Linked DNA regions of Paraflavitalea devenefica. Each later gene encodes a partner of the first gene's protein in a complex. Links are inferred from orthologs where the notes say so. Each region holds a gene or a part of one and is shown on either strand. Other genes may lie near its edges. The genes, in order: smc and HB364_RS03070.

Evidence for each region.
Region 2: the proteins of smc (region 1) and HB364_RS03070 are in contact, whole or in part, in a crystal structure (PDB 3ZGX), measured with the Bacillus subtilis proteins. The link is inferred for Paraflavitalea devenefica from one-to-one orthologs.

What each region holds. Positions count from the first base shown.
Region 1 is NZ_JAARML010000002.1:485,927-503,965, reverse strand. Bases 7,665-11,771 are described here. They hold smc (chromosome segregation protein SMC), read right to left. Parts: upstream 11,387-11,771; coding sequence 7,865-11,386; downstream 7,665-7,864. Other genes in these bases: HB364_RS11655 (NUDIX hydrolase), read left to right, coding at 11,677-11,771; HB364_RS11665 (ferritin), read left to right, coding at 7,665-7,719. Outside these bases: HB364_RS11705 (type I glyceraldehyde-3-phosphate dehydrogenase), read right to left, coding at 1-109; HB364_RS11700 (hypothetical protein), read left to right, coding at 536-802; HB364_RS11695 (transglutaminase-like domain-containing protein), read left to right, coding at 984-1,889; HB364_RS11690 (hypothetical protein), read left to right, coding at 1,974-2,615; HB364_RS11685 (hypothetical protein), read right to left, coding at 2,572-3,234; HB364_RS11680 (aminopeptidase P family protein), read left to right, coding at 3,571-5,022; HB364_RS11675 (WD40/YVTN/BNR-like repeat-containing protein), read left to right, coding at 5,696-6,703; HB364_RS11670 (DMT family protein), read right to left, coding at 6,775-7,104; more of HB364_RS11665, read left to right, coding at 7,183-7,664; more of HB364_RS11655, read left to right, coding at 11,772-12,300; HB364_RS11650 (bifunctional helix-turn-helix domain-containing protein/methylated-DNA--[protein]-cysteine S-methyltransferase), read right to left, coding at 12,297-13,139; HB364_RS11645 (hypothetical protein), read left to right, coding at 13,308-13,733; fsa (fructose-6-phosphate aldolase), read right to left, coding at 14,048-14,725; HB364_RS11630 (type IX secretion system plug protein), read right to left, coding at 15,094-16,368; HB364_RS11625 (ABC transporter permease), read left to right, coding at 16,511-17,743; HB364_RS11620 (TrmH family RNA methyltransferase), read right to left, coding at 17,827-18,039. UniProt on the Bacillus subtilis protein: Required for chromosome condensation and partitioning.
Region 2 is NZ_JAARML010000001.1:777,816-791,985, reverse strand. Bases 567-3,372 are described here. They hold HB364_RS03070 (segregation and condensation protein A), read left to right. Parts: upstream 567-1,422; coding sequence 1,423-2,322; downstream 2,323-3,372. Other genes in these bases: HB364_RS03060 (murein L,D-transpeptidase catalytic domain-containing protein), read right to left, coding at 3,272-3,372; HB364_RS03065 (pirin family protein), read left to right, coding at 2,424-3,275; HB364_RS03075 (DUF3078 domain-containing protein), read left to right, coding at 567-1,308. In the rest of the region: large conductance mechanosensitive channel protein MscL, read left to right, coding at 1-193; more of HB364_RS03075, read left to right, coding at 265-566; more of HB364_RS03060, read right to left, coding at 3,373-3,913; dxs (1-deoxy-D-xylulose-5-phosphate synthase), read right to left, coding at 4,024-5,958; HB364_RS03050 (sensor histidine kinase), read left to right, coding at 6,245-7,285; HB364_RS03045 (LytR/AlgR family response regulator transcription factor), read left to right, coding at 7,292-8,029; HB364_RS03040 (M28 family peptidase), read left to right, coding at 8,153-9,433; HB364_RS03035 (TlpA family protein disulfide reductase), read right to left, coding at 9,498-11,180; HB364_RS03030 (hypothetical protein), read left to right, coding at 11,392-11,598; HB364_RS03025 (lectin-like domain-containing protein), read left to right, coding at 11,784-13,730; HB364_RS03020 (hypothetical protein), read right to left, coding at 13,765-14,170. UniProt on the Bacillus subtilis protein: Participates in chromosomal partition during cell division. May act via the formation of a condensin-like complex containing Smc and ScpB that pull DNA away from mid-cell into both cell halves.

The DNA.
Region 1 (18,039 bases):
CCGGCTCCATAATATCATTGATAGCCACCAGTTCCACTGCTTCATGCTCCACGAGCCTTCTGAATAACAAACGGCCGATACGTCCCATTCCATTAATCGCGATACGCATATACAGAGGTTTAAAAAGGTGCAAATATCGCAAACCTGCCGGTAAATAATCCTCCCCTCTTTTGGACCGCCGGGATGGAGGTAAAGGATCCTGGTGCGGGTATTTATAACCCCAGTCAGCATATTTATTAACTTTACAACCATTTATAACATATTAATAATCAATAATAAATAGACAGAATTATTAAGCTTCCGTAAAAATTTTGCCCCTGGCCCTGCCTCCTGCCCGGCGATTACCATTATTATCCTAATTTTGGCCTTACCAACCTATCAGAATTCTACCAAACCAACCCCCGCTACATCCATTAAATTCTGCCCAGGATCATTGCCTTTGAAAAAGTATGCCTGGAAACAGGGTAATCACTTACTATAACCAATTAAGTTACTTTTTTAAAACACTTTAACTAAAACGGTGGAGGGAGATTGTATGTATTCGTATGCACTATTAGAGTCTGGTTATTATTACCTGGTACAGGAAAAAGAAGACAGCCCGGTGTCACTGCTCAAAGTAACGGTAGAAACGGATTATTGTTTGTATGTCACCAACTATGCGGAAGTACCGGTATTGGAATGGAAAAAGAAAACTGACCCCATCTTCGATATACTGGAACTGCTGAGCGATGACAAAGTGAAAGAATGGGAATCCGTATACAATGATAATCAGGATGCCTATTACGAAGAAGATGATGACTAAATGATACCAGCAGGCCCCGGTGTAAAAAACCGGGGCTAATATTATGCCTCCGTTAACGTAAAATTGTATAAATTCATGTAAACCTTATTCCCCAAACGACCTGCTTAGCTACTATGGCTATTGGTGCACATGAATAAGTTGACAGAAATGATTTTCTTTGCTTTAACGGATGCTATCAGGTATGAACTTTAACGACGAAAAGTATATCAAAATACGGAAAGTGCTGCTGGTCATCGTCAGCATTCTCACTGTATTACCACTGGCCCCGCTCATTAACCGGTATCTTCCCCCCCTGATGGTGGGCGACTGGAACCTCGATCTTACTGTTTCTGTATTGCTGGCCGCCCTGGCTACCTGGCTGGTGCTGCGCATCTTCCGGTTCCTGCTTATACCTGCTGTAGCGCTCTGTGTACTGGTGCTGCTATATAACCAGCTTACCAATGGATATGGCTTCAGCCACATGGTGACCGACTACCGGACCATGGTGGAAAACAACTGGGGCCAGAAGGGACAAAAGGAAACAGACCTCGTATTAACGCCCGGCATTTTCGATGGGCCGCTGACTAAAACCATCAAGGTATTACAATCCAAAGTAGATTACAGAGATTCTATTGTGCGGAACTTTGCCGTAAAGCATTCCCTCGATTACTTTGATGAATACCACACCAAATATGGTCCTGTGGTCAGGCATCTCTCCCTCTTCAAATACATCAACTCCAGCTTTAAATACGTATCCGATTCTGAGCGGGATGAATACTTTGCCACTGCCCGTGAAACCATCCTCAACGGGATGGGAGGCGATTGCGATGATCATACCATTCTCATGGTTTCCTGCCTCAAGGCAATCGGCGCACATTGCCGCATGGTATTGTCAGAAGGACATCTCTACCCGGAAATGTATGCAGGTGATAAAAAAGCTTTTGACCGGCTGCAGCAGGCCATCATCTATCTTTTTGGCGACAAGTCGATAGATAACATCTACTACCACGAACAAAATGGTCAGTACTGGATCAACCTCGATTATACAGCCAAACATCCTGGTGGTCCTTATCTCAGCGAGAAAGCATACGCGATCATTGACTTGTGATCCACTAAATACTATTCTATTCTCCACATTTCGCTGTTCCTTTTTGACAGATAAGTGTTATTTTTAGCACAATTCGGTTAAGGCATGACTGTAACACCCCTTGCAGGCATAATAGCGTCATATTCGTTATTGGCTATCCCTATCACTTTGCTGGCTCTGCGTCCATCCCGCCTGAGTCTCACAGGCAAGCTGCTGTTCATCTATGCCTTGACAGTTTTTACCGGCGACCGTTTATCGGAAATCCTCCACGCCTCGCCTACTGCAGCCAGGATCCTGTCATTCATATTCACCATCACGGAATATACCTTCTTCACCCTTTTCTTTTACCGGTTCTTCCGACGGAAAAACTATAAGAAATGGGTAATAGCAGGTTCCGTGATCTTCATCGTCATAGTAACCCTTGAGCTGGAGAAATTCGGACTTGTTTACTACAGCCGTTTCAATGCCGGTACAGCCGTCATACTCATCATCAGTTACAGCCTGCTCCTGTTTCATGAATGGCTTATGGACGATCCCATGGAATTCATTTACAAAAAACCGGCTTTCTGGATAACGCTGGGTTGTCTCGTGTATCTTTCGGGAAGTTTCTTCTTCTTTATTACGGTGGGAAAACAATGGGAGCAGAACTGGCCCCTGCATGCAGTATTCAACCTGTTGAAAAATATCCTCTTCGTGATGGCCATCATACAGGCGTTTCCCGGGACTCAGCCCAAAAAGACTTTCTGAGCGCCGTTGTAGCGGGTAACTTATGCAGCCCCTTCAGCAGCAATCCGCTGCAACCAATACCGATGGATAAAATGGTAGAAATATAATAGATCAGGAACTTGTCAATATTGTCTGCCACACTACTCCCGCTCAGGAAATAATCAAAAATATACACCACGATATAAGTGCCGTACTGGAACAACAAGGCGCCATGGATGAGCAACAGGGCTTTTTCCCGTGTAGCATACACCACCTGTTGCAGGTACAGGGATATCTGCCAGATAATAATCGTCAGGATAAAGATCAAACCCAATCCCAACGCATACTTCAAGGCATCATACCGGAGTCCGCTGCTTGCCAGGCAAACAATTTCAAACAGGACAAAAACCACCATGCCAATACGGATAAACTTTTTGATCGCCGGAGAAAAAGCAGCGAGGTAGATAATGCCCACCATCATAGGTATATCCAATGCATTATAGATCACACTGGCCACTTCAATAAATCTTTTATTCAGTCCCTCTACCAGGAACATAATATTCATCAGTCCATTGATGATCCAGTAAACAGCGAAATATTGAAAAGGAGTCGCCTGCCAAAGTTTTTTAAGCAAGACGATCAATGCGGGTACAAATGACATTACGACCGTTAAGACAGATACGACCAGGTATATTTGACTTTTCACTAAGCTGGCTATTACCCTGTAAAATCGCAAAAAAATAACGAAATATTGCATCTTTTGCCAGTTTCAGTATTACTACCTTGCACACTCCTGCATAAAATACGATTCGTCATTGCGGCTTTTGAATACCCCTGCGGTAATTCCCCTTTTCACAGCATGCCGCCTACCCATTTACCCCTATTCCCGCTCACTTACCACTCGCCACTTATCACTTCCACTCGCCTCATTCACTCCGGCGCCTATACACAATAACCCCTAAATTTATCTCATTCAATGATGCTTAAAAACCCAACTATGCGTTTACGCGATTTCGTTATAGTAGCCACCCTGCTGGCCACCACCCCTGCCTTCGCCCAGGAAACCGATCTGCCGGATGATTACCTTACCCCTGCCTTCCATGCAGGCCGCCGGGATTCCCTGCGGCAACTAATGCCAGCCAATTCCGTTGCCATTGTATGGGCCTACCCCACCCGCAATTTTTCCAATGACGTGGACTATGTATACCACCAGAATCCCGACCTGTATTACTTTACCGGTTATAAGGAACCTCATTCACTCTTCCTGTTGTTTAAAGAACCACAAACCGCTGCCGATGGCAGTACCTATAAAGAGTTATTGTTTGTACAAAAACGCAATGCACAGGCAGAACAATGGACCGGTAAAAGATTGGGCGTGGAAGGCGCCAAACAAAAACTAGGCCTCACCCATGTATACAATGGCGAAGACTTTAAGAATACCGCTATAGACTTTTCCAAATTCGAAAAGATCATTCTTGACCGCCTGCCAACAGATATTGCCAACTCCCTGTATGACAATGCCGACCTGTATGATCTGATCCAACAACTGAAAGAGAAGGCACAGATCACCGACAACTATGCACAGGACAAACGCTTCAGCACTGCTTTGTTCCGCCAATATACAGGTCAGTTGCGGGAAATTAAAACAGCGGAAGAACTTGTACTGCTGCGCAAAGCTGTAGAGATCTCCTGCCAGGGACAGGCCGAAGTCATGAAAGCTGTCCGTCCCGACATGTCAGAAAGAGAAGCGCAGGGACTGCATGAATTTGTTCATAAAAAATATGGCGCCGAGCATGTAGGTTATCCTTCTATTGTAGGCGCCGGCAACAATGGTTGCGTACTGCACTACCAGGAAAATGAAAAGCTGCATGTTGAGAACAGGATGGTGCTCATGGATGTAGGCGCCGAATACCATGGCTATACAGCCGATGTAACCCGGACCGTGCCTGCCAATGGGAAATTTACCCCGGAACAAAAAGCCATTTACGAGCTGGTATATGAAGCCCAGGAAGCCGCTTTCAAATTATGTAAAGAAGGCACTACCTGGCAGGAACTGGATAAAGTATCCAGGGGTGTAATAGCCGATGGGTTATTGAAACTGGGCATCATCAGCAAAAAGGAAGAAGCCAACAAATACTACCCCCATGGCCTCGGCCATCATATTGGGTTGGATGTGCATGACAGGAATGCCTCTACAAAGCTGAAGAAAGGCATGGTCATCACTATAGAGCCCGGCATTTACATTCCGGAGAACAGTCCCTGTGATAAGAAATGGTGGACCATTGCCGTGCGTATTGAAGATGACCTGCTCATCCGGGAAAAGGATTATGAATTGCTCTCCTGGGCAGCTCCCCGTAAGATCAGCGAAATAGAGAAGCTGGTAGCTGAGAAAAGTCCCCTGGACAACTTCACTTTACCCAAATTACAATCCGCTAAAAAAGGGTTTTAAAAAAGCCCTTCGCCACTAAAAAACGCATGCCTGGCCTGACTTTCCCGAAGCCTCCCTTGTCCAAAAGGGGCTGGTGGTTTCCTGCAGCAGGGCTCGTGTTAAGCAGTATAATTACCAGGAATAATCGAGTGTTTTTACCCAAATCAGGATGTTTTTCGCAAAAACACGATAGAATTAAAAGTAATACCGCTAAGCCAGATAGCAATTTTTACGATATGATGGGTAATAACTGAAGCCAAAAAACAGGGCAGATTTGCGCTATGTCAATAAAAGTTCTAATACTACCTTTGAAATAGTTGATCCAATATCTCTACAGAAAGTCCACCGCCAATATCCAGCATCCAATATCATCTGAAAGATCTGTTCTAAATCCCTTACAGAAACCGAAAGCTTTTATCCTTGATCCGGAGTGCATCGAGGTTTCTTTTGAAAAATCCTGAAAGACCATATAGCAACATCCAATATCGTAGTAGAAAGCCCCTAATCCGGTAGACCTAAAAACCCAGTCGATATCCTAAAAACCCAACCACCAAAAACAGAGAGCACCTGTATCCAATCCAATGCCTTTGAAATGAGTTTACCTTCGATCGATTCGACTGAAAGATTAAGACATTCAAAAAGCCATCGCTTCAACGGAACGATGGCTTTTTGATTTTTGCTTATCTTAACAGCTATGAAGATCAAAACCTTTTTCTCCGCCATCGCTTTCCTGGCCACCTGCTTCCTTTCCCCAACAGCTTTACAGGCACAACAGATCGAACTGCTCACCAGCGGCACAGAAACCAGCCTTCGCGGCCTTAGTGTTGTCAATGACCAGGTAATATGGGTCAGCGGCAGTAAAGGCAAAACAGGCCGGTCTGTTGACGGCGGGAAGACCTGGCAGTGGACCACTGTACCCGGATTTGAAAAAAGGGATTTCCGTGATATTGAGGCCTTTGATGATAAAACGGCTGTTATCATCGCCATTGCCGAACCGGCCCATATCCTCAAAACCAACGATGGCGGGCGCACCTGGAAAACCGTCTTTACCGATAGCACCAAAGGCATGTTCCTCGACGCCATGGATTTTTATGACAATAAAAGAGGCATTGTAGTAGGTGATCCTATAGACGGTAAAGTATTTCTGGCTACCACCGATGACGGCGGCAGCACCTGGAAAAAAATGACCACAACGGCACTGCCTGCCCTGGAAGGCGAAGGTTTCTTTGCCGCCAGCGGCTCCAATATCTGGTACCATAAAAAAGGGCTCTTCACCATCGTATCCGGTGGTAAAAATGCACGGCTATTTGATCCCCGTGGTGCACAATCCCTCGACATTACACAAGGCCGTGAAATGACCGGTCCCAATTCCATAGCCATCCATGGCAACCAGGCCATCATTGTAGCCGGAGACTATGATAACCAAAAAGACACGACCAAAAACTGTCTGCTGTCAACAGACGGTATGAAAACCTGGCAGGCGCCTGTTAAAGGGCCACAGGGGTATCGTAGCTGTGTGGTATACATCAGTTCCCAAAAGCTGATCACCTGCGGGGTGCCGGGTGTAGATATTTCTGTTGATGGCGGTAATCACTGGCAATCTATTTCGACAGAAGGCTTTCATGTATGCCGGAAAGCAAAGAAAGGCAATGCTGTGTTTTTGGCGGGCAGTAATGGGAAAATAGCAAAGCTCATTCAATGAGCTATGAGCCACGAGCTTCGAGCTAAAACAGCGAAGAACAGGGCTCGTAGCTCGGCGCTCACAGCTCGAAGCTATTTCTTAAACATAAAATACACCGCTCCCAGTAAAAAGGCGAAGCTCACCAGGTAACGCCAGTGAAAGGGCTCTTTCAGGTAAATCACTGCAAAAACGGTAAATACGATCAGGGTGATCACTTCCTGCGTCATCTTCAGTTGAAAGCCGTTAAACCCGTTGGAAAAACCCCAGCGGTTGGCAGGCACCATCAGGCAATACTCCAAAAAAGCAATGCCCCAACTCACCAGGATGGCCTTCCACATAGGCAAATGCTGTTGCCTCAAATGGCCATACCAGGCAATCGTCATAAATATATTTGACAGCAGCAGGAGAATAATAGTTCGCATATTCGGTTATTTTTGTGCAGGCGATAACAATGTGCCGAAATTAGAAATTCGTATATTCATCACAAAAACTATCAATATATGATATCCAGCAAAATTGACGCAGCCCTCAACCGGCAGATTGATCTGGAAGGATTCTCTTCCATGTATTACCTTGCCATGGGCTCCTGGGCCGAAGTAAAGGGTTACACTGGCGTGGCGCAGTTCCTGTACCATCATTCCGATGAAGAGCGTTTGCACATGCTTAAGCTGTTCCATTATATCAATGACCGTGGCGGCCATGCCATCGTTCCTCCTTTTGCTGCACCGCAGAAAGACTTTAAGAACATCCAGGAGATCTTCGAGATCGTTCACTCCCACGAGGTAAAAGTATCCAATGAGATCAATGCCCTCGTAGAGCTTTGCATACAGGAGAAAGACTATACTACCCATAACTTCCTCCAATGGTACGTAACCGAGCAGATTGAAGAGGAAAGCCTCGCCCGCCAGATCCTTGACAAATTAAAGCTCATTGGCGAAGACAAAGGCGGTATGTACCTTTTTGACCGCGACCTGGGCACTTTAAATCCACATGGCGGCGCTGGCGGTGGAAAAGGGAAAGGCGGTCATGGACATTAATGCCAATGTGATAATTTGAAAATACCCATAAATGAAAAATCCCGCACGAAAGCGGGATTTTTTTGATTTATTGTTCTGACCAGATTCTACTTCGTTAATTAAAATTGGTAACCCCGTTTCACAAAGCCATTTTCAAATTATCACATTAATTCAGGCTTCTGAAATCCACCGGCACCAGCTTACTTACACCGGGCTCCTGCATCGTTACCCCATATATAACATCCACTGAGCTCATCGTCATCTTATTGTGCGTAACAATAATGAACTGGCTCTCTTCACTGAACTTGCGGATCATATTCGTGAACTTACCTACGTTCGCATCATCCAGCGGCGCATCCACCTCATCCAGGATACAGAACGGAGCAGGCTTGATGAGGTAAATAGCAAACAGCAACGCAGTAGCCGTTAACGTCTTCTCTCCACCGCTCAACTGGGTAATGGAAGAAGGACGTTTACCTTTAGGCTTGGCAATAATATCAATGCTGGTTTCGGCCAGGTTCTCCGGATTCTCCAGGATCATATCGGCCGTATCATCTTCGGTGAACAGTGCCTTAAATACCTTCTGGAAATTATCACGTACCCGGTTAAAAGTATCCAGGAACTGCTGATTGGCGGTGGCTTCCACTTCCTGGATCGTCTGCAACAGGCTGTCCTTGGCGGTCACCAGGTCATTCTTCTGTTCCAGGATAAACTCATAGCGTTTCTTCATCTCCTGGAAAGCTTCAATAGCAGTGGGGTTTACCTCGCCCAGGTTCTCCAGGCGCTTCTTCATACGGTCACATTTCTCCTGCAACTCTTCTGTCGGCGTATCCCCTGTCCTTGGCTGGTCAATAATGTCATCCAGGTTAATGCGGAACTCCACATTCAGCCTTTCCTTCATACCGGCCAGTTGCAGCTTCAGCTCATTCAGCTTGTCCTTGATCTCCGTGAGCAGGTGCTCCAGCATCTCCCGCTCTTTTGTCTTATGCCGCAACTCACTTTCCTTTTCACTCAGTGTATTGCGCAGGTTATAATAAGCCTGGTCTGTTTCATTCAATACCTTCTCCGCTTCTTCCTTCTTACGCATCAGGTCCAACAGGCCGTTATCGGCATTGGCCAGGGTTTCTTCACTCTCTGTAATGTTCTCCGCCGTTTGTTTCAACTGGGAGGCATTGGTATCTATCTGGGTGCGCAGGCCGGTGAGCTGATTGCGTTTGAACTCCAGTTCCTGGGTCAGCGCATTGATCTTGCTGTGCTGACGTGTTACCTGCAGGTTAAACTCGTTATATGTAGCCAAAGCACTGTGGTACTGGCTTTCTGCCGATTTATAATCCCCTTCCGCCGCCTGCAGTTTATCGCGCACTTCATTCAGCAGGCTTACCAGTTGCTGCCACTCTTCACGTGTGCCGGAAATAGAAGAAGTCGTATTCTCCAGGTTCATCTGCAACTCTTCCAGCCTGTTCTGGGAGGTGCTCTTCATACCATGCAGGTTCTCGATCTTATTCTGCAGGGAGAACACCAGGTTGGTGAGGCGGTTAATATCTTCCTGGGCTTGCTTGATCGCTGTTTCCTTCAGTTGCTCATTATAACCGATCACCTCATTGTGCTTTTCCTGGATAGCTGCCTTCAACTCATGCACGATACGCTCCTGCACCTGTATCTGCTCATGCAGCTTTTCCAGGTTCTTGGCGCGGCCGATCTTCTTTCCTTCAAACATGCCCACGCTGCCACCGGTCAATGAGTATTTTCCTTTTACATACTTACCGTGCTTTTCCAGTACAATAGAACCATTGCTGTTCTGGAGGGCTTCTTCATTCTCTGCAATAAATACCTGCCCCAGCAGGTGCTCTGCCAGTTGACGATATTGCGCGTCCACCTCAATCACCTGCATCGCAGGGATCGTGCCTTCCGGCTGGTGGGCAACACCTTCCCCATTCCCGTTCAGCTTATCCAGCAGGAAGAAATTGGCTTTACCTTTTTTATTTTCATCCAGCAGGTGTACCGCCTGCAAACCTTCCTGCAGGTCATTCACCACATAATAGTTCAGGTAAGGCTCCAACACATTTTCCACGGCTGCGCGGAACTCTTCTTTCACATAAATAATATCGGATAAAATAGGCGCCGTATGATTCCAGTTGGGATTCTTGTGCAGGAACTTCACACTCTCGGGATAGCCTTCCATGGAGTCGATCAGGCTTTTCAGCAGGTCATGCTCATTCTTCCGGGCATCCAGCTTACGGCTTTCGTCTGCCAGTTGCAGACGCAACTGCTCCATTTCACCCTGCGTTTGCAGTATCTGCTCTTTGGTGCGTTCATGGTGTTCCTGCAACTGTTGCAGGTCGCGCTGGCGGCTTTCCAGTTCTTCTTCCTTCGTGATCCGCTCTTCTTCCAGTTGCTTCAACTGGCTGTTGCGTACCTCCTGCTCTTCTTCCAGCCGGGCAATGCTTTGCTCCAGGTTACGGATAGAGTTATCAGCAATCGCCACCTTCTTTTCTGCTTCAAACTGGTTGCGCTGCATATTCAGGTTCTCACTGCGCAGGCTATCCACATGCACGCGTTTTTCATCAAACACTTTACGCTTCTCTTCACTCGCCTCCTTCAGATCATCTAATTGCTGGGTAAGACTTTCCAGTTTGCCCTCTTCCTCTCCTACCTGTATACGGGTGAATTCAATGCTCTCTTCCAGTCCCTTCAATTGTCCTTCACTTTTATTCAGGAACTCCTGCAGGTTGTTTTCCTTTTCCTTCAGGAAATTCAACCGCTGGGAAGCAAGGTTCTTATCGTTCTCTTTTGTGCGTAAAGTCTGTAACAGGTCGTTAAACTCGTGCTGCATGCTTTGCAGGGCGCGCTCCTTCTCAATAAACCCTACCTTCTCCTGCTCGATCACCGCTTCTTCATTGGCGATCTCCGCTTCCAGCCTGATCTTCTTATCGGTTTCCGTTTCTGCCTGGCTGTTCAGATCGCGGTAAGTAAGGTTAAATCCTTCCAGGGAAGCCTTGGCCAGTTCGATGCTTACCTCGCGGTAATCTTTCTTGATCTCGTAATACTTCTCCGCCTTCTTCGCCTGGTTTTCGAGGCTCTTCAACTGGTTGTTGATCTCAAACAAAAGGTCTTCAATACGCGCCAGGTCCTGCTCGGTAGCATCCAGCTTCTGTTTGGCTTCCTTCTTACGTGTCTTATATATTGTAATACCAGCAGCTTGTTCCAGCATGCGGCGGCGGCTGTTCTCCTTATCCTTAATAATCTCATCTACCATGCCCAGCTCAATAATGGCATAACTGTCGGTGCTCACACCGGTATCCATAAACAGGTTCTGGATATCTTTCAGGCGGCACTGCACATCATTGAGGCGGTATTCACTTTCACCGCTTTTATAGAATTTCCGGGTAACAGTAACGGTATTAAACTCTGTCGGGAGCAGATTACGGGTGTTTTCAAAAGTGAGGCTTACTTCGGCCAGGCCACTTGCAGAACGTGTTTTGGAGCCGTTAAATACCAGGCTCTCCAGGTTTTCGCTACGCAGGTGACTGATCTTCTGTTCGCCAATTACCCACCGGATACTATCGATGATATTACTTTTACCGCAGCCATTAGGCCCGATAACGCCGGTAATACCCTCATCAAAATTCAGTACGGTCTTGTCGGCAAAACTCTTGAAACCTTTAATTTCTAAACTCTTTAATCGCACAGTGTCTTAATTTTTAAGGACAGCAAATATAGAAGAATAGGGGTACAAAATACATAGGACAATAGTTACTCACACAGTTACACACAGGGAAATATACACAAACACTGCACCATGTGGATATCCCCGGCAAGTTGTGGATAAAATGGCCTTGCACCGTGCATAAATCTCACCCGGAATGCACCCATAAAAGCACGATAACTCCTTGTTATATAACAAAATTGGGTAAATTGGGAATACCACTTGATGCGGCTTATAGCTGGAGTTGACATACATTTACCCGCAAAAAGTACGTGAACAGTACCCTGCTCAACCTCGCCAAGCGGATAAAATCCATTGCAGACACCGGCCTTGTGTACAATACCAACGATTATGACCGGGAACGGTATACCGAATTACTGGAGATCAGCCATGAAATGGCGGGGCTGCTCATTAACCAGCCCATAGAAGTGATCAAAAGCTTTTATGCGCCCAATACAGACTATCCTACCCCCAAAGTAGATATACGGGGACTTGCGCTCAATAAAGCGGGTGAAATATTACTCGTAAAAGAGATGGCCGATGGAAAATGGACCCTGCCTGGCGGCTGGGCCGATATCGGTTTATCCCCCTCCGAGGTCATTCAAAAAGAGTTCCGGGAAGAAACAGGACTAGCAGTAAAAGCCACCCGCCTGCTGGCGGTATTTGATAAGAGATGCCATCCACATCCGGCTCAGGCATTCTATGTATACAAATTTGCCCTACTGTGTGCAATAACAGGAGACATACAGTTTCAGAAGGGATTCGACATCCTTGAAGTGGCTTTCTTTCCAGTTGATCAGCTACCGGAATTATCGGAAGACCGCATCCTGCGTTCACAGATCGAACTACTCTATAAAAAAGCAGCAGACCCGAATGCCGCTGCGTATTTTGATTAAATAGCCGTTTTCGCCATTTCCCAGCCCAGCATTGCTTTCTTACGTTCGGTACCCCAATGGTATTCACCAATGATCAGGTTCTTGCGGATGATCCGGTGGCAGGGTATCAGGTAAGCAATGGGATTGGCGCCTACGGCCGATCCTACCGCCTGCAGGGCATTGGGCAGCTCAATATGGCGGGCAATAGACTGGTAAGTGGTTACATTGCCATAAGGCACCTCCAGCAGGGCATTCCAAACTTTCACCTGGAAATTGGTCCCTTTCACCAGTACACTCAGCTTTTCCTGCTTGCCCGGCTTGCGGTTAAAAATGGCATTGGCCATCACTTCTGTATTCCGGCTGTGCTCCCGTACCGTAGCATTTTCCCAGGCCTTTTCCAGCTCTTCCACCGCTGTGCTCCGGTTGTCTTCCTGCAGGAAGGAGAGGTGACAAATACCACGTCCGGTTACCCCTATAATACACTCGCCAAAAGGCGTATTGTGAAAGCCATAGTCTATGCGGATGCCACTACCCTTCTCCTTGTATTCCTGTGGTGTTACCGCTTCCAGGTTCACAAAGAGATCATATACCCGCGACTGGCTGCTCAAACCGGCTGCATCGGCCGCATCCAGCAGGTTGTCAAAACCGGTAATCCGGTGTTTCAGGTAATCGGTAGTGAGGAATTGCAGGAAACGCTTGGGGCTGATGCCTGCCCATTCTGTAAACACACGCTGAAAGTGAAAGGCGCTCATATTCACCTGGGCCGCCACCTCTTCCAGGCTGGGCTGAGCACGGAAGTTGACATACAGATAATCAATAGCCCGTGCTATTTGCTCGTATTGGTAAGCATTCGTAGTCACAGGTTCAAAATTTAATATTTTTTCTGATAGCATAACGTATTAATTAGTATATGCAAATTCCCTGTATTTACCGGCCTGCTCAACCCGTTTCTTGCTATATTTAACAACCCGGGAATACAACTTTTCAGGGCTATTTCCGATCTTGGATAAACAGACAATTCTTTACACTTGAAGATAATCTATTACATTTTATTGACACTGATTGTTGGCGCCGGCCGCACCGCGCAGGCCCAGCAGGTGGATAGTATTTTCTTCCACCTCTATACCGACAGCCTGAAGAAAGGGGTGCACAATTACATTAATGTAGACGGGAAACTCTCCAATGGCCGTTGGCTGCCCCTCACCGCCAAAGAGTTAAACTTTACCGCTTCGGCCGGCAAATTCGACAATTGTAACCTGATCCTCGATACTGCCTTTAAGGGGGAAAAAGTGACCGTAAAGGCCACCCTGAAGAGCAATCCGCAGGTCTGGAAGGAGGTCACCATCTACCTGAAAACGGTGGATATACCGGAACGGCTGAGAACGGTGGATGAAATACTGCAGGGAGGTAATGCCCCGGCCCGGAAAAGCAAGCGGAACAGGAGAAATTCTTAGTTTTTGTTTCCACCATCTCACAAACCCAGCAGCACAGAAAGAGACTGCGGGATAAAGGAGACCAACCCCTTTTCTATACCTCGTCCGTACTTGTCCCTTGGTTATTCTCCGGCTATACCCTGGATTATCCCCGGATGAAGGCCTCTATAGGAGCTCTATAGCTCCTCTATAAAAGCTCTATAAGAGCTCTATAGTTTTTTCCGCTACCACGATGTTTCGTATACTGTAAACTATTAAAATTAAATGACTTATCCAATAAAAAACGCCCCTAAAAAAGGGGCGTCTATAATATCATTTACTCACTATATGTAAGCTTATTTCACACCAGCCAGTGCAGGAGCAGCCATTTTCTTGGCATCTTCCAGGAACTTGGCCAGGCCGATATCAGTAAGCGGGTGTTTCAGCAATCCTAAGATGGGTTCCAGCGGGCTGGTTACCACATCAGCACCGGCCTCTGCACACTTTACAATGTGGAGCGGGCTGCGGATGGAAGCTGCCAGTATCTCTGTTTTGTACCCTTGGAGGTTATAGATATGGGAGATCTGCTCAATCAGTTGTACACCATCCCAGTTACTGTCGTCCACACGGCCAATAAAGGGAGAGAGATAGGTAGCGCCTGCTTTGGCGGCCAGGATAGCCTGACCGGCAGAGAATACCAGCGTACAGTTGGTCTTAATACCATTGTCAGCAAAATACTTGATCGCTTTAATACCATCCTTGATCATTGGCACTTTCACCACGATATTCGGGTGAATAGCAGCCAGTCTTTTACCTTCTTCCACAATATCCTTGAATTCAGTAGAGATCACTTCAGCGCTGATATCACCATCTACCATTTCACAAATAGTGAGGTAATGCTTCATCACTGCATCTTCACCTTTAATACCTTCTTTGGCCATCAGGGAAGGATTGGTAGTAACACCATCCAGGATACCTAATTCATGAGCCTCTTTAATCTGAGCCAGGTTAGCTGTATCAATAAAAAACTTCATACTATTACGATTTTGAAATGTTAACTTGTTGTAAGCGGTAATGGCCACTGAATGGGAAGCGATCTCTTTGAAGGGAAAGATGTGTGCAGGTTACCATGGGCCATGCTCTTGGATAAAAGAAAAGAAAAAAAGGCAGATTACTTACATCGCACCGCTACAACCGCCTACCCTTGCTGCCTTCCGGCCCTGGGGGGGTTCAGCAGGAGCTGGTCGTGTAAGACCTGCCGGCTGCAAAGATACGTCAAAACAATTAATTACTGATTATTGATTATTAATTATTTCACATTCGCTAACAATCAATTCGCTCCAGCCACAGCAGCTCCGGTATGCAACAACTAATAATCAATAAGTAATAATAAATAATTTCCTCATCGCCTTCCCGTCAGTGAATTCACCGTTGTCACCCCTACCAGCTCATCGGCACGGCCGCCCAAGGGGCGATAGTATACCAAAATAGTATAGTTATTCTCCGACTCCCAGTAATTGCCTTCTGTAAACTCAAAAGAAGGGAGCCGTTTTTTATCATTGCGGTCAACTGTGGCATAACAATAATCATAATACCCCGTCTTCAGGAACAACGATCTTTCATACACACCCCGCTCTGTATTGAATACCATCTTGGCACTGTCGTCCAGGTTATAATTCGTAAGCTGTCCTACAATAAAAACATCCTTATCCGGGAAGGGAGAATTATTACCCGGCACAAACGTGAAATTCACCGTAGCATAATCAGCCTGCCAGTAAGGATTCACGCTTTCCGTAGTCTCTATCGTGAACATACCATTATTATCCCGGAAAAAATTAAACCGCTGGGGGCTCCTGTTGGCATCCGGTTTCACGATCACTTCTGTACTGGTGGCGCCATACTTCACCCGTTCTACCCGGTCGCTCTGAAAACGGAAACTGCGGATATCCAGCCAGCGCCACTCCTTCCCTGCCGGGAATACGGCATCATTCTCCGTATTATACTCCAGCACATTCCTTGAAAAGAAAGAAGGACGGATATTCGTCACGGCATTGTCCCAGCGATTGTTCTGCATGATCACTACATGGATCTGCTGGAACTGGTTCACCACATTCAATTGTTCATTCAACGCTATCTTGAACTGTATCTTCTGGTGGGTGCGGAAGATCTGTCCATTAAAAGGTTGCTGTATCTGGGCGGTAATCGCAGCGGCTTCACTCCACACCATCATCCGTTTCGTGAAAATGAGTTTGGAAGTATCCCCATTCAGGAAAACCTTTAAAATATAATTGCCCGAGCGGCTGGGCATGCAATTCTGGTCGGGCAAAGTAGCCTGGTAATGGGTATAACGGGTAAAAGCGATAGAAGAAATACGGTACGTGTTAAGGCGTTGCTGGGAAAAGCCTTTAATAAAATCAAACTGGCTCAGGATGGCAGGCGTCCAGTCGGCATTGCAAAGCTGGAAAGTATAGGAATAATTTTTAACATTGGCGTCCAGGTCGTCAAAATGCAGTTCCAGCGCGCCCATAGCGCCCAGTTTCATAATGGGAACACCCAACTGGTTACCAGCCTGGTGCAACAGCACTGTTTTAATGCGTGGCGAATAAACAGCATCGGGTATCTGCGCCTGCATGGCTACAGACAGTTGGATCAGGAAAATGGATAAGATATATTTCATCCGTTAGTTTTTATTGTTTTTGGGCCGGATGGAACGTCCTGGACGTTTCCATGCGCTGAAGTTATAGAAATCCTCTAAAAGACAGCTTTTTCGAATGGTATGGTTGCTTTCTGCTATTTTTACGACCGAAAAATCATGCCGATTGAATATCGCCGCTTTTATAGCCCGACGCATCGCTTTTAATCAACAACGGTCATTTTCCCGCTTTGTGATACGCCTTTCCATAGGCGCTACTATTATCAGCGTAGCTGTCATGATCCTCACCCTGGCCTTTGCCAGCGGATTCCAGAAAACCATCAGCCAGAAGGTATTCAGCTTCTGGGGCCATATCCGCGTGCAAAGCTTTGATGCTGTGCGAGTATCTATTGCAGAAGAAGTACCCATCCCCATGAGTGATTCGGTACTCAACCTCAAAAAGACCAATCCGGCCATCAAAACAGTGCAGGCCTTTGCCACCAAAAATGCCATTCTTAAAACATCCGAGACCATAGAAGCCGTATTACTGAAAGGAGTGGAAAAAGGGTATGATTTCAATAACCTGCAAAGCTTCCTGGTAGAAGGACGCTGGGTAAATTTTACCGACAGCGGGTACAGCAATGAGATCAACCTGTCTGCCTATACCGCCTCCCAGCTCAAACTTAAAGTAAATGACCAGGTCATCATCTACTTTATTCAGCCCGGCTCCCCTTCTTTCCGTCCCCGTAAGCTGACCGTAGCCGGCATTTTCAAAACAGGTATTGAAGACTATGATAAGCATATTGCCATCGGCGATCTGAAGTTGATACAACGTCTCAATAACTGGGATTCCACCCAGGTGGGCGGCTATGAAATATTCCTGCATGACTTTAATCAAATGGATAAGGTAAGTGAGGACATTGTGCCGAAACTTCCCATTGGATTACAGGGTACTACTATCATGGACATTTATCCGAATATCTTCGACTGGCTGGGACTGCAGAATAAGACCATTGTCATTGTACTGATCATCATGATCGTCATTGCCACACTCAACCTCATTACCTGCCTGCTGATACTGGTATTGGAACGCACCCGCATGGTAGGCGTGCTAAAGGCGCTGGGCGCCCGGAACAATATTGTACAGCGGATATTCCTGTACCATGGGGCTGTTATTACCTTTACCGGTCTGCTCCTGGGCAATGTTATTGGCCTGCTCATCTGCTGGCTGCAGCAACGCTATGGATTCATCCCCCTGCCGGAAGACGCTTACTGGATGTCCAAAGCCGTGGCCGATGTAGTATGGTGGCAGGTAGTATTGGTGGATATAGGCACCTTCCTCATTTGTTTCCTGGTACTGCTGATCCCCACCATCATTGTAAGAAAAATACAGCCGGTGAAGGCTATCCGCTTTAGCTGAAAACAGTTACGAGCTTTGAGCCACGAGCTACGAGCCCTATGCTTCGCTGTATTTGCTCGAAGCTCACAGCTCGTCGCTCGAAGCTATTTAACGATATGTGAAAGTATGATGCCCGTAGCCACTGCTGCATTTAAAGATTCTGCCTGTCCTTTACGCGGAATCGTAATACGGTGGCGGCAAAGCCGCAGCAACTCTTCATGAATGCCCTTCGATTCATTACCGATCACCAATATGCCTCCCTCTACCGGAGGCAGCTCATGCAGGTTGGCGCCATGCAGGGTAGCCGCCCAGGCAGG
Region 2 (14,170 bases), on another replicon or contig:
TGTATTTGCCTATGGCAGCTTTATCACGGTAGCTATCAACTTCCTTTTGCTGGCGCTGGTCATTTTCTTCATGGTAAAAGGGATCAATAGTCTTAAGCGTAAACAGGAAGCTGCACCTGCCGCACCCGCACCCCCTACCGCAACCGAACAATTGCTGATTGAGATACGCGATGAGTTAAAGAAAAAGAGTTAAATGTGGGCGTTATCTCCCGCATTTTGAGTATCTTCAAAATAGCCTTATACCAAACCAAACTATCTTATAATATGAGAAAATCGCTCTTGCTCACGATATTCAGCGTGTCGTACGTTATTGCCTTTGCCCAGGATGCAGGCGTAAAAGATATGAAAGCCCAGTCGGAGAAAAAGCTGGCGGCTGATACATCCCATAAATCAGGCTGGAAGAAAGGAGGGGTCTTTTCCCTCAATGTAGGCCAGGGCGGCAGCCGCAACTGGGCAGCCGGCGCTGAAAAGTTCTCCTTCACAGTAGCCGCTTATTTAAGCCTCTATGCCAATAAAAAATCCGGCAGGTTCTTTTGGGATAATACCCTTGATCTGGGATATGCCATGGTGAATACCACTTCACAGGGCAACCGTAAAACGGATGATAAGATTGACCTGTTCAGCAAAGCGGGCTATGAACTGACCAATACCTTGAGCGTAGCAGGAGTGGTTAACTTCAGGACCCAGTTTTATGACGGATTCGATTATAATTACCGGGGTAAAGGATACCAACGGCGGATATCAGGCTTTTTTGCCCCGGCTTATCTGGTCGTGGCGCCGGGTATTGACTGGCACCCTGTGGACTATTTCAGCGTTTTTGTTTCTCCCATCTCTACCCGCCTGGTCATCGTTACCAATCAGCCTAAGAGTTATTTTTATCCCGCCGGTGATCCGGGCGTCGATGGCGGCGCTTATGAAGCTCCTTTATCTACCTTTTATGGCGTTGATCCCGACCGGGAAGTAAAAATGGAGGCCGGCGCTTATGCCTCGGTCAACTTTAATAAAGAGATCCTTAAAAATGTAATCTATAAGAGCCGTCTTGACCTGTATTCCAACTACCTCAAAACATACCGGTTTACCCCCACAGGTCCCGATCAGTTACAAATAACTAAGATCAGCGCCAAGCCCCAGAATGTGGATGTTTTCTGGACCAATGCCATTGTGATGAAAGTAAATAAGTTCCTGAATGTTACCTATAACTTAGATCTTATATACGACGATGATGTGCGCCAGTTTGGCCCCGATAAAACATCGGCTGCCACCCAGATAAGGTCATTGCTGGGTGTGGGTATTTCTGCTAAATTCTGATCTGGGATTTCCTTACATTTGTCCGCTCTGCCGGAAGGTTTTTTGCCCGAAAGGCGGGAAGACGGGAAGGGCAAATACCTTCCCGGTCCCTTTTTATCTATTAAATAAGCTCGTGTGAATCAATCCAGTTACCAGATCAAGTTACCGCAGTTTGAAGGCCCTTTCGACCTCTTGTTATTCTTTATTGAGCGGGACGAACTGGATATCTACAATATACCCATTACCAAGATCATCAAGGATTTCATGGATTATATCCATGGTGAGCAGGGATTGAACATTGAGTTGTCCAGTGAGTTCATCCTCTTTGTATCTACCCTCATGCGCATCAAGGCCAAAATGCTGTTGCCGCGCAAGGAAGTGGATGAGCAGGGCAATGAAATAGACCCCCGCCAGGAACTGATTGACAAGATCCTGGAGTACAAACGCTATAAGGAAGCGGCGGTGAAGATGGCCGAAATGGAAGCTATCCGCATGCTGATGGTAAGGCGTGGTAACCTTCAGAAGGAACTGGCCACCATTGGCGAAGAGACCGGTGAAGGTACTGAGATACAAACCATTACGCTCTTCAAGCTGATGAAGACCTTCGAGAAGGTGATGAAGCGGCTGGAACAGCGTAATGTAAAACCCGTGCATACGGTGGTACGGTATAACTATACCATGGACGATAGCCGGGAATTTATGCTGAGCAGTGTGAAGAAAGAAAAGGTAGTGTCTTTTGAAAAGGTGTTTGAGATCTGCCAGGACCGTATTCATGCCATCTTCCTTTTCCTGTCCATACTGGAGCTGGTACAAATGAAATATATGACCCTCATGGTAGGGGAAGGCCGCAATAATTTTATTCTCGAATTCAACGAGAACCGCGAAGAAGACCCCATCCTCGACGCCAGGACCCTGGGCCTGGAACCCCCGTCAGCCATCTCTTCCGATGAACAACCCATCGGTGGATTGTTTGGCCAGGAGCCCCCCGCTGACGAACCGTCTACCGGTGAAGACGCCACTGACGAAACGGCGTAAAATACTCCCTTATTACTGCCAATACGGAATAGGTACAATAGTTGGTGTTTAAACGCCGAACCTATTGTTATTGACTGTATTTAAACAAAAAAGGAGTATGTATGACTACCAGAACAATAGCGCAGATTATAGATGCTACCAATGAAAGGGTAGGCCCGTTCGGGATCAGGAATGTATTGCCTGCCCGCACCTTGAAACAGGTAGATCCGTTCCTGTTGATACACCATATGAAACCTAATGTGATCGAAGCCGGCTCGGAAGTAAGACTGCCGCCCCATCCCCATGCAGGCTTTGAAGTGGTGACTTACCTGCTGGATGGTGAGTTCTTTCACCGTGATAGTAAAGGGCACGACCAGGTGGCTACCGGTGGCGATGTTAACTGGATGACTTCCGGCAATGGTATCGTACACTCAGAAGGCCCTACACCTGCTTTCCTGCAACGGGGTGGTACCGTGCAGTTACTGCAGGTATGGATCAACCTGCCGGCCGATAAGAAAACACTGGATGCTTCTTTCCGGCATTATGCTTCGGCTACCCTGCCCCAACAAACCGGTGAAGGCGCCTGGGTGAAAACCTTGATCGGTAGTTACAAGGGACAAACATCGCCCATTGCTACCCATACACCGATGTTCCTGCACCACGTGAAGCTCAAAGCCGGCGCCTTGTTTACCCTGCCCGTTGATAATTCGTACTCTTCGGCCTTATATGTATTGGATGGAAAAATAAAATTGCTGGGAGAAGAAGTGAAGGCTGGACAATTGGCCGATTTTCATATTGATGGCGATCAGTTGGTATTTACGGCTGTTAGTGATGCCGATCTGATCGTATTCGGCGGACAACCGCTGAAAGAGAAAGTAGTCAGTTATGGACCTTTTGTAATGAATAGTTTTGAAGAGATCCAGGAAGCGATCAGGAAGTATGAGATAGGAAAGATGGGTGTGTTGGATTATTAGTTAAAGATCCATAACAATATTGGCCGCGGCGATGCATCAATCGTTGCGGCTAATTTTTTTAAGAAAGCAGGTGATACAGTAGGGCAGCCATCGCTCTGGCAGATGGGGTAGGGATCTACTTCTGCCACGGGTACACATTCATGGGAATGCAGTACTACATATCTTTTAAAAGCATTGCTGTTGGTGGAATCCTGCCCGTGTAATTTATAGGCCAGGCCAAACCTGCCTTTATAAGCGGCGCCGATCTTGTACCTGCCCAGTGAAGTACAGCCGCAGCCCACTTCATTGCCATAGCGGCGTCCGTTGAGCCAGTCTTCATTGCAGCGACCATGCGTTACCAGTCCGGCTTCTGTAATAGAATCTTTTTTCAGGTCATATACAAACAGCCTGTTCTTACCCGACTCAATGCTCATGTCTACCAGGAAGCACAACTCGGTATTGTATTTATGCCGGGCGGCATAGTCTCTCGCCCGGGCTGCCCGCGATTCCAGTTTAAGCAGGAGCTTTTTGTGCAGGTTGGCTGCTACATTATGCTTCACCGGTGTACGGCCGGGTTTCATTTTAGAATAATACCAGGCAGCACTGCCCAGTATGAACAATACCACGGTGGCAAGAGTCAGCAGCAAAAAACGTTTCATGGCAGAAGGGGGTTATGGCAGATCAGATGCCATAAGAACGCTACTCCATAAACGAATAGTGGCAAAATGCTGTTAAAGATTCCTGAAGGTTTGCTCGTCGCTCACAGCTATTACTGTAACAGTGACCCTACGGTTACTTTGTCTTTCATCAGCTCCCGTACGGTTTGTGCAATGCCGGCGGCATCATAGCCACATTCGCGGTGCAGTTCTTTGGGTGTTCCATGCTCTACCAGGCGGTCGGGGATACCCAGCATCTTCACCGTTGCATGGTAATTGTGCTGCGCCATGAATTCCAGTACCGCACTGCCAAATCCACCAACAATAGTACCATCCTCAACAGTAACCACCTTGTCAAATTTGCTGAACACTTCATGCAGCAGGGCTTCATCCAGCGGCTTCGCAAAACGCATGTCATAATGCGCCGGGTTCAGTCCTGCTGTCTTCAGTTCGCGGATGGCAGTGGTCACAAAATTACCAGGATGGCCCAGGGAAAGAATGGCTACATCATCGCCATCTTTCAACTTGCGGCCTTTGCCGATGGGAATCTCCTCAAAGGGCGTTCTCCATTCGGGCATCACCCCTTCGCCACGCGGATAGCGGATCACGAAAGGATGTGTTTCATTACTGTCCAGTTGGGCCGTATACATCAGGTTGCGCAGCTCGCTTTCATTCATCGGCGCGCTGATCACCATGTGTGGGATACAACGGAAATAAGGAATATCATAAGCGCCGTGGTGCGTAGGTCCGTCCTCCCCCACCAGTCCTGCACGGTCCAGGCAGAAGATCACCGGCAGCTTTTGTATGGCTACATCATGTACCACCTGGTCATAGGCGCGCTGCATGAAAGAAGAGTAAATATTACAGAATACCTTCAGTCCCTGGGTGGCCATACCGGCGCTGAGCGTTACCGCATGCTGCTCACAAATACCTACGTCAATAGCGCGGTCGGGCATTTGCTCCATCATGAACTTCAGGGAAGAGCCGGAAGGCATGGCCGGCGTAATGCCAAATACATTTTTATTCTTTTCCGCCAGTTCTATAATCGTATGGCCAAATACATCCTGGTATTTGGGAGGCTGTTTCGTTTCAAACGTCTTCTTATAGATCTCCCCGGTGATCTTATCAAACAGGCCGGGTGCGTGCCACTTGGTTTGGTCTTTCTCGGCCAATGAATACCCCTTGCCTTTCACCGTAATAATATGTAGCAGCTTGGGGCCGGGTATCTTTTTCAGGTCCTGCAGGGTATCTACCAGCTTGGTGATATTGTGCCCGTCAATAGGGCCGAAATAACGGAGCTTCAGCGCCTCAAACAGATTACTGCTTTTATTCACAAATCCTTTAACGCTGTGTTCCAGTTTACTCGCCATATCGCGGGTAAAATTCTTACCTACCGGCAGCTTACCCAGCGCTTTCCAGATATCATCCTTTAAGCGGTTATAAGTATGGGAAGTAGAAATATCGGTGAGGTATTCCTTCAGGGCGCCCACATTGGGGTCAATGCTCATATTGTTATCATTCAGGATGATCAACATATCCGCATCGGTCACCCCGGCATGGTTCATGCCTTCAAAAGCCAGTCCGGCAGTCATGGCGCCATCACCAATAACAGCTACCGACTTACGGTTTTCCCCCTTGTGTTTGGCGGCCATCGCCATACCCAGTGCAGCGGAAATGGAGGTGGAAGAATGCCCCACGCCAAAAGTATCGTATTCGCTTTCACTGCGTTTTGGGAAACCGCTCAGGCCATTGTATTTCCGGTTGGTGCTGAAATTATCCCGGCGGCCGGTCAGTATCTTATGTCCATAAGCCTGGTGACCTACATCCCAAACCAGTTGATCGTAAGGAGTATTATAAATATAATGAAGGGCTACAGAAAGTTCTACCACGCCCAGGCTGGCGCCAAAGTGACCACCGTGAACACTCACTACATCAATGATATATTGACGTAATTCATCGCACAACTGATGAAGCTGTTCCCTGCTTAGTTGTTTGATAGCAGCAGGAGACTGAATGGTTTTGAGTAAGGGACCGGGAGCAATTTCCATCAGGGAAAAATTTATGGCTCAAAAATACTATTTTATAGGTTGAATTTCAGGGATTCCGGCTTTTTGGGATTTGCTTAGGAATTCCTGTACAGCCTTTTATCGGGAGCCTGGACTAAAAGGGTGCCCCGGTTGGATATATTGGATTGATTTTTAATAGAATGGCGTACATTGAGCGCCAAAAAAGGTAGCTTGAGCCTGCCGATAGCCCGGCTATTTAAGCCATATATCCAAAATACGGCAGGAGGGCTATCCAAATGTATAGTTTTGCTTAGACCCAAATTCTGAGATGGCGAAAAGAAATTCATATTACTGGCTTTGCCAGATAGGTGGCTGGGGCCTGGTAGGTCTTTCCATGTTGTTCTATGCTTTTACGTTCAAAGAGGAAATATCCAATGCTTATCTCTACCGGATACTGATCTACATCGTATCGGGCATTGTGAGTACCCATATCCTGCGGGAGTTTCTCAAACGCACCAATTGGCTCTTATTGCCCATTGAAAAAATGGTTACCCGGCTGGCCGCTGCGGTGGTCATCACCAGTATCCTGTATGGTTTACTCGTGTTGGGCGCCTATGAAGTGTTTAAATTTGAGAACAAGAGTAAGCTGGACTTCTCCACCCGCCTGTTTGCCAATGTACTCAACATTGGTATCTTCATGATCCCCTGGACGCTGCTGTATTACTTCTATCACTACATTGAAAAAAGCCGTCGCCAGCAGGTAGATACTTTAAAACTGGAATCCCTGGTCAAAGAGCTGGAGCTCAAGACCATCAAGTCGCATATCAATCCCCACTTCATCTTTAATGCCCTCAACAGCATACGGGCATTGATTGATGAAAATCCCAACCGCGCCCGGAATGCGATTACAGAGCTGAGCAATATCCTGCGCAGCAGCATGCAGGCCGAAAAACTGGAAACCGTTCCTTTTGAGAAAGAGCTGAATATTGTAAAAGACTACCTGGCGCTGGAGTATATACGTTTTGAAGACCGCCTCCGCATAGAATACCAGATTGATGAAGATACGCTCGACCAACCCGTGCCGCCCATGATGTTGCAGACGCTGGTAGAAAATGCCATCAAACATGGCATCGGCAAGCAGATCAGCGGCGGTATTGTGAAAGTGATCTCCGACTTTAAAAATGACTTCCATGAGCTGATCGTATTGAATTCAGGCTCCCTCAATGGCCATATTAACGGAGATGGGTTTGGGTTGTCCAGTACCAAAAACAGGTTACAGCTATTATTTGGTGAAAAAGCTAACTTTGAAATTAAGCAGGTAGACGGACTGGTAGAAGCGAGAATTCTAATCCCTGTTGAAATAAAATAAGGATCTATGATCAAAGCGATTATTATCGATGACGAGCGGCTGGCAAGGAATGAACTGAAAAAGCTGCTGATGGAATTTCCGGAAATTGAAGTGGTGGCAGAAGCAGCCAATGCCGGAGAAGGCATTGAGAAGATAGAGCACATTAATCCCGACCTCGTTTTCCTGGATATACAGATGCCCGGTAAGACCGGTTTTGATATGCTGTCGGAGCTGGACAGAACGCCGAATGTGATCTTCACCACGGCGTATGATGAATATGCCCTGAAAGCTTTTGAGGTCAATGCGCTGGATTACCTGCTCAAACCGGTGGAGCCCAAACGCCTGGCAGATGCTATCCAGAAACTGCACATGCAGGATGAGCGCGGAGATACCAGCAGTCCCATACCGCTGAATGTAAACCGTTCCATCCTAAGCGAGAATGACCAGGTATTTGTAAAGGATGGCGAGCGCTGCTGGTTTGTGAAGCTGTCCGATATTCGTTTGTTTGAAAGCGTAGGCAACTATGCCAAAGTATACTTTGGTCCCAATAAGCCATTGATCCTGAAATCGCTCAATGCACTGGAAGAAAGGTTGGATGAGAAAACCTTCTTCCGTGCCAACCGTAAGCACATTGTCAACCTCCGGCTGATTGATAAAATTGAACCCTACTTCAATGGCGGCCTGCTGCTGGAACTGAAAGGCGGGGAGAAGATAGAAGTGAGCCGCAGGCAGACCGTGAAGTTCAAGGAAATGATGAGCTTATAAATACTGGCCGCATACACCTTAACTCCTATATTTACTGCATGATTAAGCAAATAACACTCTGTTCTCAGCAGAGTCTCCCGCAGGGGACTCTGCGTATTAAACCTTAACCTCTATATTTACCGCATGATTAAGCAAATAACACTGGCGGGTGCCCTCCTTGTTATGGGTCACCTCAGCTTTTCCCAATCCATTGACCAGGTCATTAATGAAACCGAAGTAGCGCGTGTAGAACGTATACTCTCGGCCGATGACATGCAGGGACGTAAGCCCTTTACGCCCGGCATTGATAAGGCCGCCGCTTTCATTGCTGCGGAATTTAAGCAAGCGGGTCTGAAGCCTGCAAAAGGTAAATCCTTTCTGCAGGCGTTTACCATGCTCCGTACAAAGTTTGTGGCAGCAAGTGGTATGGTGAATGGAAAAGCGATAGAAGAAAAAGATATTGTAGGTGTTACAGCAAAACCCAACCTGACAATTACCCAACAATCGAAGTATAAAAAAATGCAGGTGTCTAAAGATAGCCTGTATGCGGTGTATGGGCGTTTGACCAAAACAAAGGGCAATTACCTGCTGGTGGTAGATACCAATGCCAGGGGCCAGTTCAACAACCTGAAACGCCGTTCCACTGCTTTCCCGCCAGAGTCCAATATCATCGCATTGCTCACGATGGAAGATCCCGCTACCTACAGTGTGGCATTTACACAGGAGGTAACTGTTATGCCGCTGAAAAACGTGGTAGGCATCCTGCCGGGTAAAAGCAAAAAGAAAGAATACGTCATCTTCTCGGGCCATTATGATCACCTTGGTATCGGCAAGCCCAATGCAGCAGGTGATTCTATCTATAACGGGGCCAATGATGATGCCGCCGGCACTACGGCCGTTATCATGCTGGCGCATTACTTTGCTCAGCAAAAGAACAATGAGCGCACCATCGTATTTGCCGCCTTCACCGCAGAAGAGTCCGGTGGTTTTGGCTCACAATACTTCTCCCGCCAGTTTGATCCTGCCAAAGTCATGGCCATGTTCAACATTGAAATGATCGGCACCGATAGCAAATGGGGTAATAATTCAGCCTTTATCACCGGGTACGAGAAAACGGATATGGGAAAGATCCTGGAGAAGAACCTGGAAGGCACCAACTTTAAATTCTATCCCGATCCCTACCCGCAGCAACAACTGTTCTACCGGTCAGACAATGCTACCCTGGCGAGGCTCGGTGTGCCTGCACATACCATCTCCACCTCCAAAATGGACAGTGAAAAATTCTATCATACCCTCGATGATGAATTTGAAACACTGGATATGAAGAACATGACAGAGATCATCAAGGCCATTGCACTCAGTTCTACTTCAATCATAGCAGGGAGAGATACTCCTTCAAGAGTAGATGCGAGCTCATTGCGGTAATCAATAAATAATTGAAAAGGGTGGGTCACCTTCCAAAGATGGCCCACCCTTTTTATATAAGCTGTTACTTCAGCAGACTATTGATCTTCTTCAGCAGCCTTGTTTTATCGCTGGGCCGCATGGCCTTATCATCGGCTACTTTCCCGTTCTTATCTACCAGTACATAATGGGGTATACCGGAAACATTGAACTTATCAGATAATAGTTTACCGTCGTTGTCGTTGGCAAAATAATGCTCGCCTTCTATCCCCTTGTCCTTGATCGTATTCTCCCAGGATTGTTTCGTGCAGCTAAGGCCAATATACAGGAACACCACGTCCTTGCCGGCCAACTCCCGTTGCAGTACTTTTGATTCGGGCATTTCACTCATACAGGGGCCGCACCAGGGCGCCCAGAAATCAATATACACTACTTTGCCCTTGTAAGGCTTTACCAGTTCATCAAAAAACTTGTCACTGCTCACCTGCAGGGCAGTACGTACATGGGTGGCGTCTGTCATCTTACCGGCCAGCACATTGCGCAAGCGCTCATTATCCCGGATTACCTGCAACCGCAGGTTGGCATTGGTTATGTTGCCAGATAATTTATCCATGGCGGTATTGGTAAGAGGAATGCGGGAAGTGTTTAAATACTCATTTATCACCTGGGCATAAATAATATCCCTGCCAATACCCGGTGGAATATGCGATGCCAGGGAGTCTATTTGCTGGTTAAAAAGAAGCGTTGCTGAAAATTCTTGCTGTTCTGCCTGGTATTTTTCAAGAAATGATTCAATCAGTTGAATTTGGTCCTGTCCGGCGGCGGGCTTCTTAAATAATTGTTCTTCTTTGGCAGTAACCGGTTTTCCTGCCTGCTTCAGATAGGCAACAAACAATTCCAAACTGAACGTAGTCTGCGAAGACTTTTGCGCGTTGTAAAAGTTATTGTACTCGTTTAAAAATTTGCCGTAATTCTCGGTGATCACTGCTTCTTCATTATTCACCGTCATATTATCCAGGAAATCCAGGTATTCCGGTGTAAGCTGAACCTTCGGCTGTTTTGTTTTTCGGCCATGCATCCACCGGTAACGCAGCAGGTCTTCGGCTGCATGGTAGCGGAGATGTTGGATCATATACTGTCTGAATTCCGAACTGGTATTGTTTCGTTGATTGAAAGCGGCCAGTGTATCCAACTGGCGCTGCATCACGCCCAGGCGATAGGCTTTATAAGCCGTCTGGTCCAGTGAATCTATCAGGGGATAATGTTCCACGTAAGATATGGTGGCGAACTGCAGTGGCCTGAAGGCATTCAATTCTTTATTGAGCTGCGCATAGGTGCCGGTAAAGGTCAGGGGATTTCTTAGTTTAATCTGTTCCGGGAAAGGAAGCTTACTGATCGCTTTAATGGCCGCCAGGTCTAATTGTATATCCAGCGAAGAGCCGGGTATGGCATAAAACGAGCTCATTGTTTCCATAAAGCTAAACATGATCTCCTGCGGGCGGTTCAAAGGGAAAGTAATGCTGAACCGTCCATCTTTATCAATCTCACCCACATGGGTTTGTTGGTCATCCTTGTACAGGTGATTATAGATCACTTCACAGAACCGGAAAGAATCAACAGCCGGGTTATAACCCACAAAAGTGCCGGTTAGGGTAAACGGTTTTTCAGCCAGGCTGATCTTGCTGAAAGCATTGAGGGATTTTTGGGGCTGCGCCTGCAGTGATAAGACACCTGTGGCGGCCAGGAAAAAAAGGACAATGTTTTTCATGTTGGTGGTGGGGTATTTGATAATAAGCGCATTAAAATAATACATTTAGCCGGGAAGGGCCGGACAAGGTTTTGTTAATATCAAATGATTGAAAATCAGCACGCATAAGCCTGTGTTACAAAAAGCTGTATATTTATTGATCCTTTAAACCCAATCCGGTCGCATTTTTGAAGGATAAGACTTATTTTACTAACCATTTAAAGTATTTATTATGGCAGATGTACAACTTACTGCATACAATGTAAAGACAAAGGAGAAAGGAGTACCTATTCAGGATGCAGTGATTACTAAAACCGCTAAAGGGGCTTATATGGCACAGGGGCACGATGGCAAGGGTAATAAATTAACGACCCTGCTGGGTGAAGAGAAAGCGCTGGCTGCCATTAAAGCCGGTGTGGCAAAACAAGGCTGGGAATAGTTATTGGCGGATACATTTAAGTTGTTCGTTCTCTGAACTTTTCAGTTTAACTGTCGTAGGCTGCTTGCAGGTGGCCGATGATGTATAAAACACGGTCTGATCGTTACTGGTCCGGCCGTGTTTTCTTTATACCAGGGCTATAAATATCATTTAACACTAATCTATTCAGCGGAACTGCTGCTTTCATGAGATCTTGCCTGCTATACCTGCTGCTATGGCTATCCTTCAGTAATGCGCTGATGGCGCAGTCCGCTAATCCCTACCATACCAATGGCGCTGCCTATAGTGAAAACTGTAACTGCTACACACTTACCAACGAACAAAATACCCAATCCGGTTCCGTCTGGAACAAGAACAAAATAGACCTCAACCAGTCTTTCGATTACAAATTCAACATCAACCTGGGCTCCCGCGACGCCGATGGGGCCGACGGGATCGTCTTTGTATTACAAAACATCAGTGTCAGCATTGGTTCCACCGGCGAAGGAATGGGGTTTGGAGGGGTAACACCTTCTATCGGCATTCCGATTGATACCTGGCAGAACGGTAACCAGAGTGATCCCGCGTATGACCATATTTCCATCAACCGTGATGGAGACATCAATCACACCACTTCCAATAACCTGGCAGGGCCGGTATCTGTGCTGTCGGGTAATAACAACATTGAAGATGGCCAATGGCATACTTTCCGCGTCATCTGGAATGCAACCACCAAAACATTGTCGGCCCAGGTAGATGGAGTAGAACGGGTTCAGGCTACCATTGACCTGGTATCCCAGGTATTTAACAATGATCCCCTGGTATTCTGGGGATTTACAGCCGGTACCGGCGGCTCCTATAACCGCCAGCGGTTTTGCACCTCCCTGAATCCCGGCTTCGCCATGGCGCCGGATCAACTTACCTGCTTCCCCACTCCCATCCAGTTCAATGATAATTCAGCATCCTTTGGCACCATCGTAAAATGGTATTGGGATTTTGGCGATGGCACCATTGATTCAGTCAAGACGCCTGATCCGCATGTATATCCTGCGCCTGGCAACTACCAGGTAAAGCTGAACATATTGGGCAATAATGGCTGCTTGTCCGATACCTTTAAAACCAATATCATCGTTGGCTCAAAACCGGTAGCCAGGTTCGGCTTTCCGCCTGGTTCATTCTGTGATGGCAACACCGTGATTTTTACAGATACTTCCGGTGTGCAATACGGCAGCATCAATAGCTGGGAATGGAATATCAACAATGGCCAGTCGGTCATTACAAATACCAGCCCTGCTTTTCAACAGGCATTTCCATTGGGTCCGCATACGATCAGTTTGCAGGTGAAAACAAAAGAAGGATGTGTATCTGATCCGGTAACCCAATCCGTTATCATGTCGCCTTCGCCGGTGGTAGACATGGATTTCTCTGATACCTGCTTCCGGGTGCCGGTTACCTTTACGGCCAATAACCTTGATCCGGCCATTTCTATACAGCGATGGTATTGGGACCTGGGCGATGGCGCCAGGGGCAGTTCCACCAGCCTGCAACATACTTACAGCAAGGGAGGCGCCTATACTGTAAAATTATATGCCCTGGGCGATAATGGCTGTTACTCCGATACCATCAGCAGGTTGATTAATATCTATGCCACCAATGCATTTGCCGGTAATGATACCGTGGTAACCGACAATCATCCGCTGCCCTTACAGGGTTCGGGCGGATTACTGTATACCTGGTCGCCGGCAGATGGGTTAAGTAACCCCTCCATTGCCAACCCCATTGCATTGATCAAAAAGAGTACTGCTTATGTGCTCACCGCCTACACGCCCATGGGATGCGCTTCCACGGATACCATCCACATTAAAGTATTCAAAGGGCCGGCTATTTACATACCCAATGTATTTTCACCCAATGGCGACAGGCGGAACGACCGCTTCCGCATGACGGCCGTAGGTATGACAGACATTTATTTCTTCCGCATTTTTAACCGCTACGGACAACTGGTGTATCACTCCACCAATCCCAAAGAGGGATGGGACGGCACTATTAAGGGCCAGCCCCAGCCCACCGGTACTTATGTATGGGTGGTGCGCGGTAAAGACTTCACCGGGCGGATCCATGATCAGAAAGGTACGTTTATGCTGATACGGTAACAGCGGTAAGCACATTAGTAGAAAGGCATATCTTTTATTTCTTGCCCAGTATAAAATCAACACCAAACGTGAAATTGCTAAGCAGATTGAAATTTATACTGGAGGCCTTGCCAACAGGAGCTCCATCCATTTTACTTCTCCCATGAGTGTAATTCAACCCGCCGAAGTCGACATTGACCAATAACCTGGGCAAAGCCTGGTAATAGATGCCCGGTATTACATTGGCTCCGTACTGCGTGGTAGTGGTCTTGCTTTTGGTGTTTGAATAGTAAGAAACAGCCCTGTAGAAGTTTACGCCTCCGTTGGCTTCCAGGTACCAGCCCAGTTGTTTTTTGATGGGCATATACCGTCTCCAGAATGCGGAGGCGCCTACAGTAGTGCCCCTGCTCTTCTGATCAGATAGCTCGGATTTCGAAGTGTAATAGCCAAAATTCGTCCGC